DNA from 4 places in the Kineococcus sp. GCM10028916 genome. Region 1 is predicted to be linked to each of the others. Evidence: predicted binding sites of a transcription regulator. Region 1 holds the regulator's gene; each other region holds the start of a gene.
What was found. Region 1 encodes LexA, which represses DNA repair genes until DNA is damaged. Its sites were predicted from a motif close to TCGAACANNTGTTCGA; they were not measured.
Positions count from the first base shown of each region.

Region 1 (2,195 bases):
TCGTTGTGGCAGGGCGTCGACGTGCCGGGACCCAGCTGTTCCCTCGTCGTCATCGACCGCATCCCCTTCCCCCGACCCGACGACCCGCTGATGTCGGCCCGCGCGCGGGCCGTCGACGCGGCCGGCGGCAACGGGTTCGTGTCCGTCTCGGCGGCCCACGCCGCGGTGCGCCTCGCCCAGGGGGCGGGGCGGTTGATCCGGGCCACCGGTGACCGCGGTGTCGTCGCGGTGCTCGACTCGCGGCTCGCGACGGCCCGCTACGGCGGGTTCCTGCGCGACAGCCTGCCCGACTTCTGGTCCACCACCTCGACCCCCACCGTGCTGGAGGCGTTGCGGCGTCTGGGTAGCGGTGGCTGACGCCGTGCGTCCGGGGTGGCATGCTCGTGAGGTGGCCACCGTCGGCTTCCTGCACACCGCGCACGCCCACGTGCGCGCCTTCCGCGATCTCCTGAACGAGCGGGACGACACCGTCGCCGACCGTCACCTCGTCGACACGGGCCTGCTCACCACGGCGCGGGACCGCGGGATCGACAGCGTCCGTCCGGCCTTGGCCGACCGGCTGCGCCGACTGGTGGGGGAGGGCGCGGACGTCGTCGTCTGCACCTGCTCGACCGTCGGCCCCACGGCCAAGGCCGTCGGTGCCGAGATGGGTCTGCGCGTCGTCCGGGTCGACCGCCCGATGGCCGAGGCCGCCGTCCTGGCCGGGCGGCGGATCGCGGTCGTGAGCTCGCTGGACGAGGCCGCGGCGACCGTGTTGCCGCTGCTGCGCGAGTGCGCGGAGACCACCGGTCGGGCCGTGCAGCTGATCGAGGTCCGCTGCCCGGACACCTTCTCGTCCTTCGAGTCCGGCGACGTCCTGACCTACACGACCGGGGTCGCGGAGGCCGTCCGGACCCAGGTGCGGGCGCTCGACCCGCCCGTGGACGTCGTCGTCCTGGCCCAGGCGAGCATGGTCGACGCGGCGCCGTTGCTGCGCGACCTGCACGTGCCGGTCCTCACCTCGCCCCGGTTGGCGATCGAGGCGGCCGTCGAACTGGTGACCTCGCTCAGAGGCTTCGCAGCACGGCCGTGACCTTGCCGAGGATCGTCGCCTCGTCGCCGTCGATCGGGGCGAAGAGGGGGTTGCGGGGCATCAGCTGGACGTGACCGTCCTTGCGCTGCAGCACCTTCACCGTTGCCTCGCCGTCGATCATGGCGGCCACGACGTCGCCGTTCTCGGCCGTCGGCTGCTGGCGCACGACCACCCAGTCGCCGTCGCAGATGGCGGCGTCGATCATCGACTCCCCGACCACCTTGAGCATGAAGTGCTCACCGGCGCCGACGAGCTGCGCGGGGAGCGCGAAGACGTCCTCCACCAGTTCCTCGGCGAGGATCGGGCCACCGGCGGCGATCCGGCCGACGACCGGGACGTAGCGCGGACGCGGGCGGCCGTCGGCCGCGGTGGCCTCGAACCCGTCGATGGTGCCGCGGGCCGACGCCGGCGAGACGACCTCGAGGGTCCGCGGACGGCGCGGGTCCTTGCGCAGGTAGCCCAGCTTCTCGAGGGTCTTCACCTGGTGCGCGACGCTGCTGGGGCTGGTGAGGCCGACGGCCTGACCGATCTCTCGCATGCTCGGCGGGTAACCCCGCTGCTCGACGCACTCCTGGATGGCGGCGAGCACCCGACGCTGGCGGTGGGTGAGTCCGTCGCGGCCGTAGGGACCGTCGGGGAAGTGGTGGACCGAGGCCATCGGCGCCACCTGTCCGGTGTCGCCGGATCCGTCCAGCACGTCGGCCACGTCACTCTCCCTGTCGTTCCGCGTGAGTCGTACGACCGGGCCCCGTCCTGGGGTCCGATCCACGTCACGGTAGTCACCCGGGGGGCGAGGATCAAACACGTGTTCGAACCGGCGTGTCGAGGGCACCACCGGACGACGCCGCCCCGCGGGGTGCGGGACGGCGCCGGTGGGTCCGGAGGGGGGGTGGATCAGGCGAGGGTGAAGTGGCTGACGAGCTCGCTGAGTTCGTTGGCGGTGCGCGAGACCTCTCCGGCGGTGGTGGCCGTGTGGGTCGCCCCCGCCGTGGTCTGATCCGCCGCAGCGGCGATGCCGGAGATGTTCAACGCGATCTCCTGACTCCCCGAAGACACCTCGGTGACGTTGCGCACCATCTCCGACGTCGTCGCCGACTGCTCCTCCACCGCCGCGGCGATCGTG
Region 1 is NZ_JBHTFM010000013.1:68-2,262, reverse strand. It holds gene ACFQ46_RS11445 (ATP-dependent DNA helicase) at 1-357, shown strand, start outside; gene ACFQ46_RS11440 (aspartate/glutamate racemase family protein) at 389-1,072, shown strand; gene lexA (transcriptional repressor LexA) at 1,047-1,730, opposite strand; partial or broken gene ACFQ46_RS11430 (methyl-accepting chemotaxis protein) at 1,967-2,195, opposite strand, start outside.

Region 2 (2,195 bases), on a different contig from region 1:
CCTCGTAGACCTCCAGCGCCGCCCGGGCCGCGTGCCGGTCGACGATCCCCGACCCCCGCACCTGCGCCCAGTCGCGGACCCGGCGCAGCAACCGGTTGGCGATGCGGGGCGTCCCTCGCGAGCGGCCGCCGATCTCGGCGGCCCCCTCCGCGGTGAGCTGCACCCCGAGCAGGGAAGCGCTGCGGCGCAACACCTGCACGAGCTCCGCGGGCGTGTAGAAGTCGAGGTAGCCGGTGAAGCCGAACCGGTCGCGCAGCGGCGCCGGGAGCAGGCCGGCCCGCGTCGTCGCCCCGACCAGGGTGAACTTCGGCAGCTCCAGCGGGATCGCCGTGGCCCCTGCGCCCTTGCCGACGATGACGTCGACGCGGTAGTCCTCCATGGCGATGTAGAGCATCTCCTCGGCCGGGCGCGCCATCCGGTGGATCTCGTCCAGGAACAGCACCTCACCCTCGTCGAGCGAGCTCAGCACCGCCGCGAGGTCCCCCGCGTGCTGGATGGCCGGACCGCTGGACTGGCGCAGCGGGGCGCCCATCTCGGAGGCCACGATCATCGCCAGCGTCGTCTTGCCCAGCCCGGGCGGACCCGAGAAGAGGACGTGGTCGCTCGGCATCCCGCGCGCCTTGGCGGCGTCGAGGACGAGCGCGAGCTGCTCCCGCACGACCTTCTGCCCGACGAACTCGTCGAGGCCGTGGGGGCGCAGCGCGGACTCGGCCGCGCGCTCACGATCGTCGGCCCCCGTCGTCACCAGCCGGTCCTCCATCAGCGACCCGACAGGTGGCGCAGCGCCGCCCGCAGGACGCCGGGCACGTCGAGGTCGTCGTCGAGCACGACCTCCACGACGTCACCGGCCTGCTTGAGCGGGTAACCCAGCCCGACCAGGGCCTCGACCACCCGGTCCTTGCGCGCGTCCCCGCCCGAGGGCGAGGCCGCCGGCGCGATCGACCCCGAGGGCGGCCCGAGGCGGTCCCCCAGTTCCAGGCAGATGCGCTGGGCGGTCTTCTTGCCGATGCCCGGCACCCGGACGAGGGCCGCGTGGTCCTCGGACGCGACGGCCGCGCGGATCCCGTCGGGGCGGTGCACCGCCAACATGGCCAGCGCCATCTTCGGCCCGACCCCGGAGGCGGTCTGCACGACCTCGAAGACCTCCTTCTCGTCGGCGTCGGCGAAGCCGAACAGCGTCAGGGAGTCCTCTCGCACCACCAACGTGGTGTGCAGCAACGCCTCCTGGCCCACGCGCAGACCGGCCAGCGTGGCGGGCGCGGCCAGGACGAACATCCCCACGCCGCCCACCTCCACGACCGCGGAGTCCAGCCGCACCGCGAGCACCTGCCCACGCACCGACGCGATCACCAGCACGACCTCCGAGACACCCGACGAACACTTGTACGAGAGGCTAGACGGCTCCTCCGACACGACCCCTCAGGCGCGCCGCGCGGGCCCTGGGGGCAGAGTGCTGCCGTGACCCACGAGAAGACCGCGAACCCCCGCCAGAACGTCACCTTCGACAGCGCCACCGAGTCCGGCCACGCCCACGGCTACCTCCGCGTCCCCGAGTCCGGCAGCGGCCCGGGCGTCATCGTCGTCCAGGAGTGGTGGGGCCTCACCGACCACATCGCCGGCATCGTCGACCGCCTCGCCCGGGAGGGCTTCGTGGCTCTGGCCCCGGACCTCTACGGCGGGCGCACGACCCACGACTCCGCCGAGGCGGCGCAGCTGCTCACGGACCTGCCCGCCGAGGACGCGGCCCGCGACCTCGCCGGGGCCGTCACGTACCTGCTCGACCTGCCCGGGACCACCTCGGAGCGCGCCGGGGTCGTCGGCTTCTGCATGGGCGGGGGCTTCGTGCTGACCCTGGCCGCGCAGCAGGGCGACCGGATCGGCGCGGCGGTGCCCTGGTACGGGCTCCCCGGCCCGGACACCGACTACTCCGGCCTGCGAGCGCCGGTGCTGGGCCACTACGGCGCCGAGGACACCTCCGTCCCGCTGGAGGGTGTGCGCGCCACCGAGGCCCGCATCCGCGAGCAGGCGGGGGTCGAGGTGACGATGGAGGTCTACCCGGCCCCGCACGCGTTCTACAACGACGAACGCCCGAGCTACCGGCCCGAGTCGGCCGAGCTGGCCTGGGAGCGCACGACGGCCTTCCTGCGCGGTCGGCTCGCGGCCGAGCGCGCCTGAGCCTCCGCCTCCGCGTAGGC
Region 2 is NZ_JBHTFM010000001.1:112,435-114,629, reverse strand. It holds gene ruvB (Holliday junction branch migration DNA helicase RuvB) at 1-760, opposite strand, end outside; gene ruvA (Holliday junction branch migration protein RuvA) at 760-1,350, opposite strand; gene ACFQ46_RS00585 (dienelactone hydrolase family protein) at 1,459-2,175, shown strand; gene ruvC (crossover junction endodeoxyribonuclease RuvC) at 2,094-2,195, opposite strand, start outside.
Region 2: ruvA (Holliday junction branch migration protein RuvA) is a predicted target of LexA. The motif match lies at 1,374-1,389, and genes of this name have one in related genera.

Region 3 (2,195 bases), on a different contig from region 1:
CAGTTCAGGTCGATCCAGAATTCTCCGTTCGATTCCCCTTCCTCGGATCCGAGGATGTTCCCGCGGCTGTCGGTTGTGTCGAAAGCAGGTCTTGTGATCAGGATCGTCAATCCGATCTCACCGGCTTCTGGGTTCCAGGAGTCAACTCGGGTGCCGGTGAACTGGACGATGAAACCGTCTGATGAGTACCCCTTGCTGCGATATTCATCGATTTCAGCGGCGTAGAAGGTGCATCCACCACAGTTGGGATCAGAGATCGACCGCAGCAACGTGGGGTCTCCCGTTGCGCGTGAGTAGTTCAGGACCCGCGTGAAGTAGGCCGCGAACGTCCCGGCCCCGTCCACCGTGAACGTCCGACTCAGGTCGTCCTGCTCCGGGACCGGGAAGTCCTTCGTCGCCACCGGGGTCGGCGTCGCGACGGGCGTGGCCGACGGCGTCGGGGTCGCGACGGGGCCGCTCGTCGCGGTGGTCGTGGAACTCGCGACGGGTGCGGCGACGGTCTCGTTCGAACACCCGACGAGCAGGCCGGTGGCGGCGAGTGCGACGAGGGGTGCGGCGGCGCGGTGAAGCTGGATCACTGCGGCACGGTCGCACGGTCGTGGCTCTCGGAGGCACCGCCGGACGGCGTCTGTGGACAACCTGTCGGCCGTTCGGGTGACCCCTCACGAGCGCTCACCCTCCGTCCCTGGGGAGGGACTCTCCGCTCTGTGGATGACCCGGTTCACCGTTGACGACCCCTGAGTGGGGTGGTGTAGCTTCGAGTTGCGTTCGAACCGGTGTTCGAACGTGGTGACCGCCCGGTGGCGCGGTCCGGGGGGAGGGGAAGCTCCGCGGGCCGCGCTCCGGGCGTGTCGTCGCGGGCCGCTTCCCCCGGCTCGCCGCGCTGCGGGTGATCCACCGCAGCGCCGGCTCGAGTGGGGAAGGTGACAGCGGTGCGACGGTTCTTCGACGAGGTCCACGTCCGGTCCGGTGCGGTGGGGGAGGCGCCCGACGAACCCGCCCAGTTCGTCTGGCACGGACGGCTCTACCTCGTGCGCGCGGTCCTGTCCCGGTGGCGTGAACGCAGCGCCTGGTGGGAGCACCCGGCCGTCGCCGCCGTCCACGGGGACGGCCCGACGGGAGGCGGTACGGCGACCGCGGTCCGTCCCGTCCTCGAGATCGGCGACCTCGAACGCGAGGTCTTCCGCGTCGAGGCCAGCGTCGGGCGCTCCGGTGCGGTCGGTGTCTACGACCTCGCCCGACGCGTCCCGCCCGGAACGGCGGCTGTGTCGGAGGGCGCTGCTACTCCTTCTCCTGACGGATCGGACGGCTGGCAGTTGCTGCGCGTCAGCGACTGACCCGCCGCCCGACCCCTCACCGAACCGCACCAGACCGACCGATCACGGAGGAGAACGCGATGCCCGCCACCCTCGACGTCCCCCAGGGTCTCCCGCGCCCGCTGACCACCGCTGCTCTCGACCTGCTCGAGCGCTGCGAGGACGAACTGCTCGTCGCCCTGCGCTCCGACGACACCGCCGAGCGCTACGTCCACGCCCACCTCGCCGCCCTGCGCGCGGGCGCTGCCCTCGTCGCCGTCCACGGACGTCCCACCAGTCCCCGGCGCAGCGGCCCCCGCAGCGTCTGGGAGATGCTCCCCGCCTTCGACCCTGCCCTGCAGGCGTGGGCCGAGCGGTTCGCCGCGACCGCCCCGTTGCGTTCCGCGGTCGAGGCCGGCCGGACCGGCGTCGTCGACGAGGCTGCCGCCGAGGAACTCCTCACCGACGCCGAGCAGTTCCACCGCGTCGTGGAATCGCTGCTCGGGCTCAGCGCCCTCCCGCTGGCCGGCTGACCGCCGCGGGCGACCACCGGCGGACGCGCCCGCGACCCAGCACCTCGCACCACTCCGCTCGGCCTTCCCCACGGGCGCGTTCTCGAAGGACGTCCCCATGCGCACCACCGCACCCTCGAACTCCCCGTTCACGCACCTGCACGTGGCCTCCGGCTACTCGCTGCGCTACGGCACCTCGACCCCGACCGCTCTGGTCACCCGGGCCGCCGAACTCGACATGCCGACCCTCGCCCTCACCGACCGCGACGGTCTCTACGGCGCCGTGAAGTTCGTGCGCGCCTGCAGCGAGGCGGGGATCACCCCCGCCCTCGGCGTCGACCTCGCCACCGCCCCCAGCGGGTTGGTCGACGGTCTGCCGGCCTGGGCC
Region 3 is NZ_JBHTFM010000016.1:70,275-72,469, reverse strand. It holds gene ACFQ46_RS14165 (DUF6318 family protein) at 1-578, opposite strand, end outside; gene ACFQ46_RS14160 (DUF6504 family protein) at 933-1,337, shown strand; gene ACFQ46_RS14155 (SAV_6107 family HEPN domain-containing protein) at 1,397-1,828, shown strand; gene ACFQ46_RS14150 (DNA polymerase III subunit alpha) at 1,926-2,195, shown strand, end outside.
Region 3: ACFQ46_RS14160 (DUF6504 family protein) is a predicted target of LexA. The motif match lies at 769-784, and genes of this name have one in related genera.

Region 4 (2,195 bases), on a different contig from region 1:
GTCGTCGAAGCCCACGACGGCGACGTCCCCGGGCACCGTCCGGCCCGCGTCGCGCAGGCCGTCGCAGATGCCGCGGGCGATCTGGTCGCTGCCGCAGGTGATGGCGTCGAGGTCGGGGTGCTTGCGCAGCAGCAGGTCCGCGGCGAGGCGGCCCCACCGTTCGCTCCAGTCGCCGTGCAGGGTCGGCCCGACGAGGGCGTCCCCGGCGGTCTCCTCCGCGGCCGCGCGCCGGACCCGGGCCGCGTGGTGGTCCTCGGGACCGGTGACGTGGGCGATGCGGCGACGTCCGAGGTCGAGGACGTGGCGGACGGCGGCGGCGGCCCCGCCGCTCTGGTCGATGGTCAGCGAGGTGTCCCGGGGGTCCTGGGAGGGGGTGAAGGCGTAGACGACCGGGACGTGACCGGGGATCGCGATGGGGGCCCGGGACTCGGTGCGGCGGCCGGTGACGATGATCCCGTCGACCCGGCGGGCCAGCAGCGTCCGCAGGTAGTGCTGCTCGCGCAGCGGGTCGTCCCGGCTGTCGCAGAGCAGCACGCTCATCTCGCCCGCCCCGAGGGCGTTCTCCGCACCCAGCAGGATGGGGATGGAGAAGCGGCCGAAGCTGTCGGTGGTGATCAGCCCCACGGTGTAGCTGCGCCCGGAGGACAGACCGCGCCCGAGGGAGTCGGGGGTGAAGCCGAGCTGCTCGGCGGCCCGGCGGACCCGTTCGCGCGTCTCGTCGCGCAGTTGCCCGGTGCCGTTGAGGGCCTTGGACGCCGTCCCCGCGGAGACACCGGCGAGCGCGGCGACGTCGACGATCCGAGCCGGAACGGTGCTTTCCGTCATCGCTCGCCCTCCGATCCCTGTGAGTCGCAGCAGACTACAGGTCCCTTGACGACGGCAGTGCGGCGTTCTACGGTGGCCGCAGAAAACGTGTTCCGGCGTTTCCGAGACTCGATGGAGAGCTGATGACCAGCACGACCGCTGGGCCCGACCTGACCGTGAACAGCACCGCCGGCGCCCCCGCCGCGCCGACGGCCGACGCCGCTGTCGTCCTGCACCCCGTCCCGCTCGGTGCCTCCCGCATCACCAGCGGCTTCTGGTTCGAACGCCAGGAGGCCAACCGCCGTCAGGCCATCCGCACGGGCTACGAGAAGCTCGAGACGGCCGGCAACCTGCGCAACCTGCGGATCGCCGCGGGGACGGAGCAGGGCGAGGTCAAGGGCCCGATCTTCATGGACTCCGACGTCTACAAGTGGCTCGAGGCCGCCGGGTGGGAGCACGGGCGCGGCGCGGACGAGCAGATCCTCGCCTGGATCCGCGAGGTCAGCGACGTCGTCGCCGCCGCGCAGGCCGAGGACGGCTACCTCGACTCCGTCCAGCAGGTCCGCGGGAAGGGCGAGCGCTACGTCGACCTGCCCTGGAGCCACGAGCACTACTGCGCCGGACACCTCTTCCAGGCCGCCGTCGCCGTCCACCGCGGCACCGGCGAGACCCGCCTGCTCGACGTCGCCGTGAAGCTGGCCGACCACCTCGTCGTCACCTTCGGCGCCGGGAAGACGGAAGAGGTCGACGGTCACCCCGTCGTCGAGATGGGCCTGGTCGAACTCTTCCGCGAGACGGGGAAGCACGAGTACCTCGACCTCGCCACCTGGTTCGTCGACGCCCGCGGCACCGGGATCATCGAGCGGCTGCACGGCAAGGAACCCACGTACTTCTCCGACCGCGTCCCCGTGCGCGAGCAGACCTCGCCCGAGGGTCACTCCGTCCGCGCCGTGTACTTCACCGCCGGTGCCGCCGACGTGGCGGCCGAGACCTCCGACGCCGGGTTGCTCGCCGCCCTCACGCGGCAGTGGGAGGGCATGCTCGCCTCCAAGACCTACGTCACCGGTGGCATCGGTTCCCGCTGGGACTGGGAGCAGTTCGGCGACCACCACGAGCTCAGCCCCGACCGCGCCTACGCCGAGACCTGCGCCGCCATCGGCAGCGTCCAGTGGACCTGGCGGATGCTGCTGGCGACGGGGGACTCCCGCTACGCCGACCTCGTCGAACGGACCCTCTACAACGCGTTCCTGCCCGGCGTCTCCCTCGCCGGGACGGAGTACTTCTACGTCAACGCGCTGCAGCTGCGCCACGGTGCGCACGCCGAGGAGGAACGCAGCGCGACCCACGGCCGCCGGGCCTGGTTCGACTGCGCGTGCTGCCCGCCCAACATC
Region 4 is NZ_JBHTFM010000022.1:22,237-24,431, reverse strand. It holds gene ACFQ46_RS23800 (LacI family DNA-binding transcriptional regulator) at 1-825, opposite strand, end outside; gene ACFQ46_RS23795 (glycoside hydrolase family 127 protein) at 948-2,195, shown strand, end outside.
Region 4: ACFQ46_RS23795 (glycoside hydrolase family 127 protein) is a predicted target of LexA. The motif match lies at 905-920, and genes of this name have one in related genera.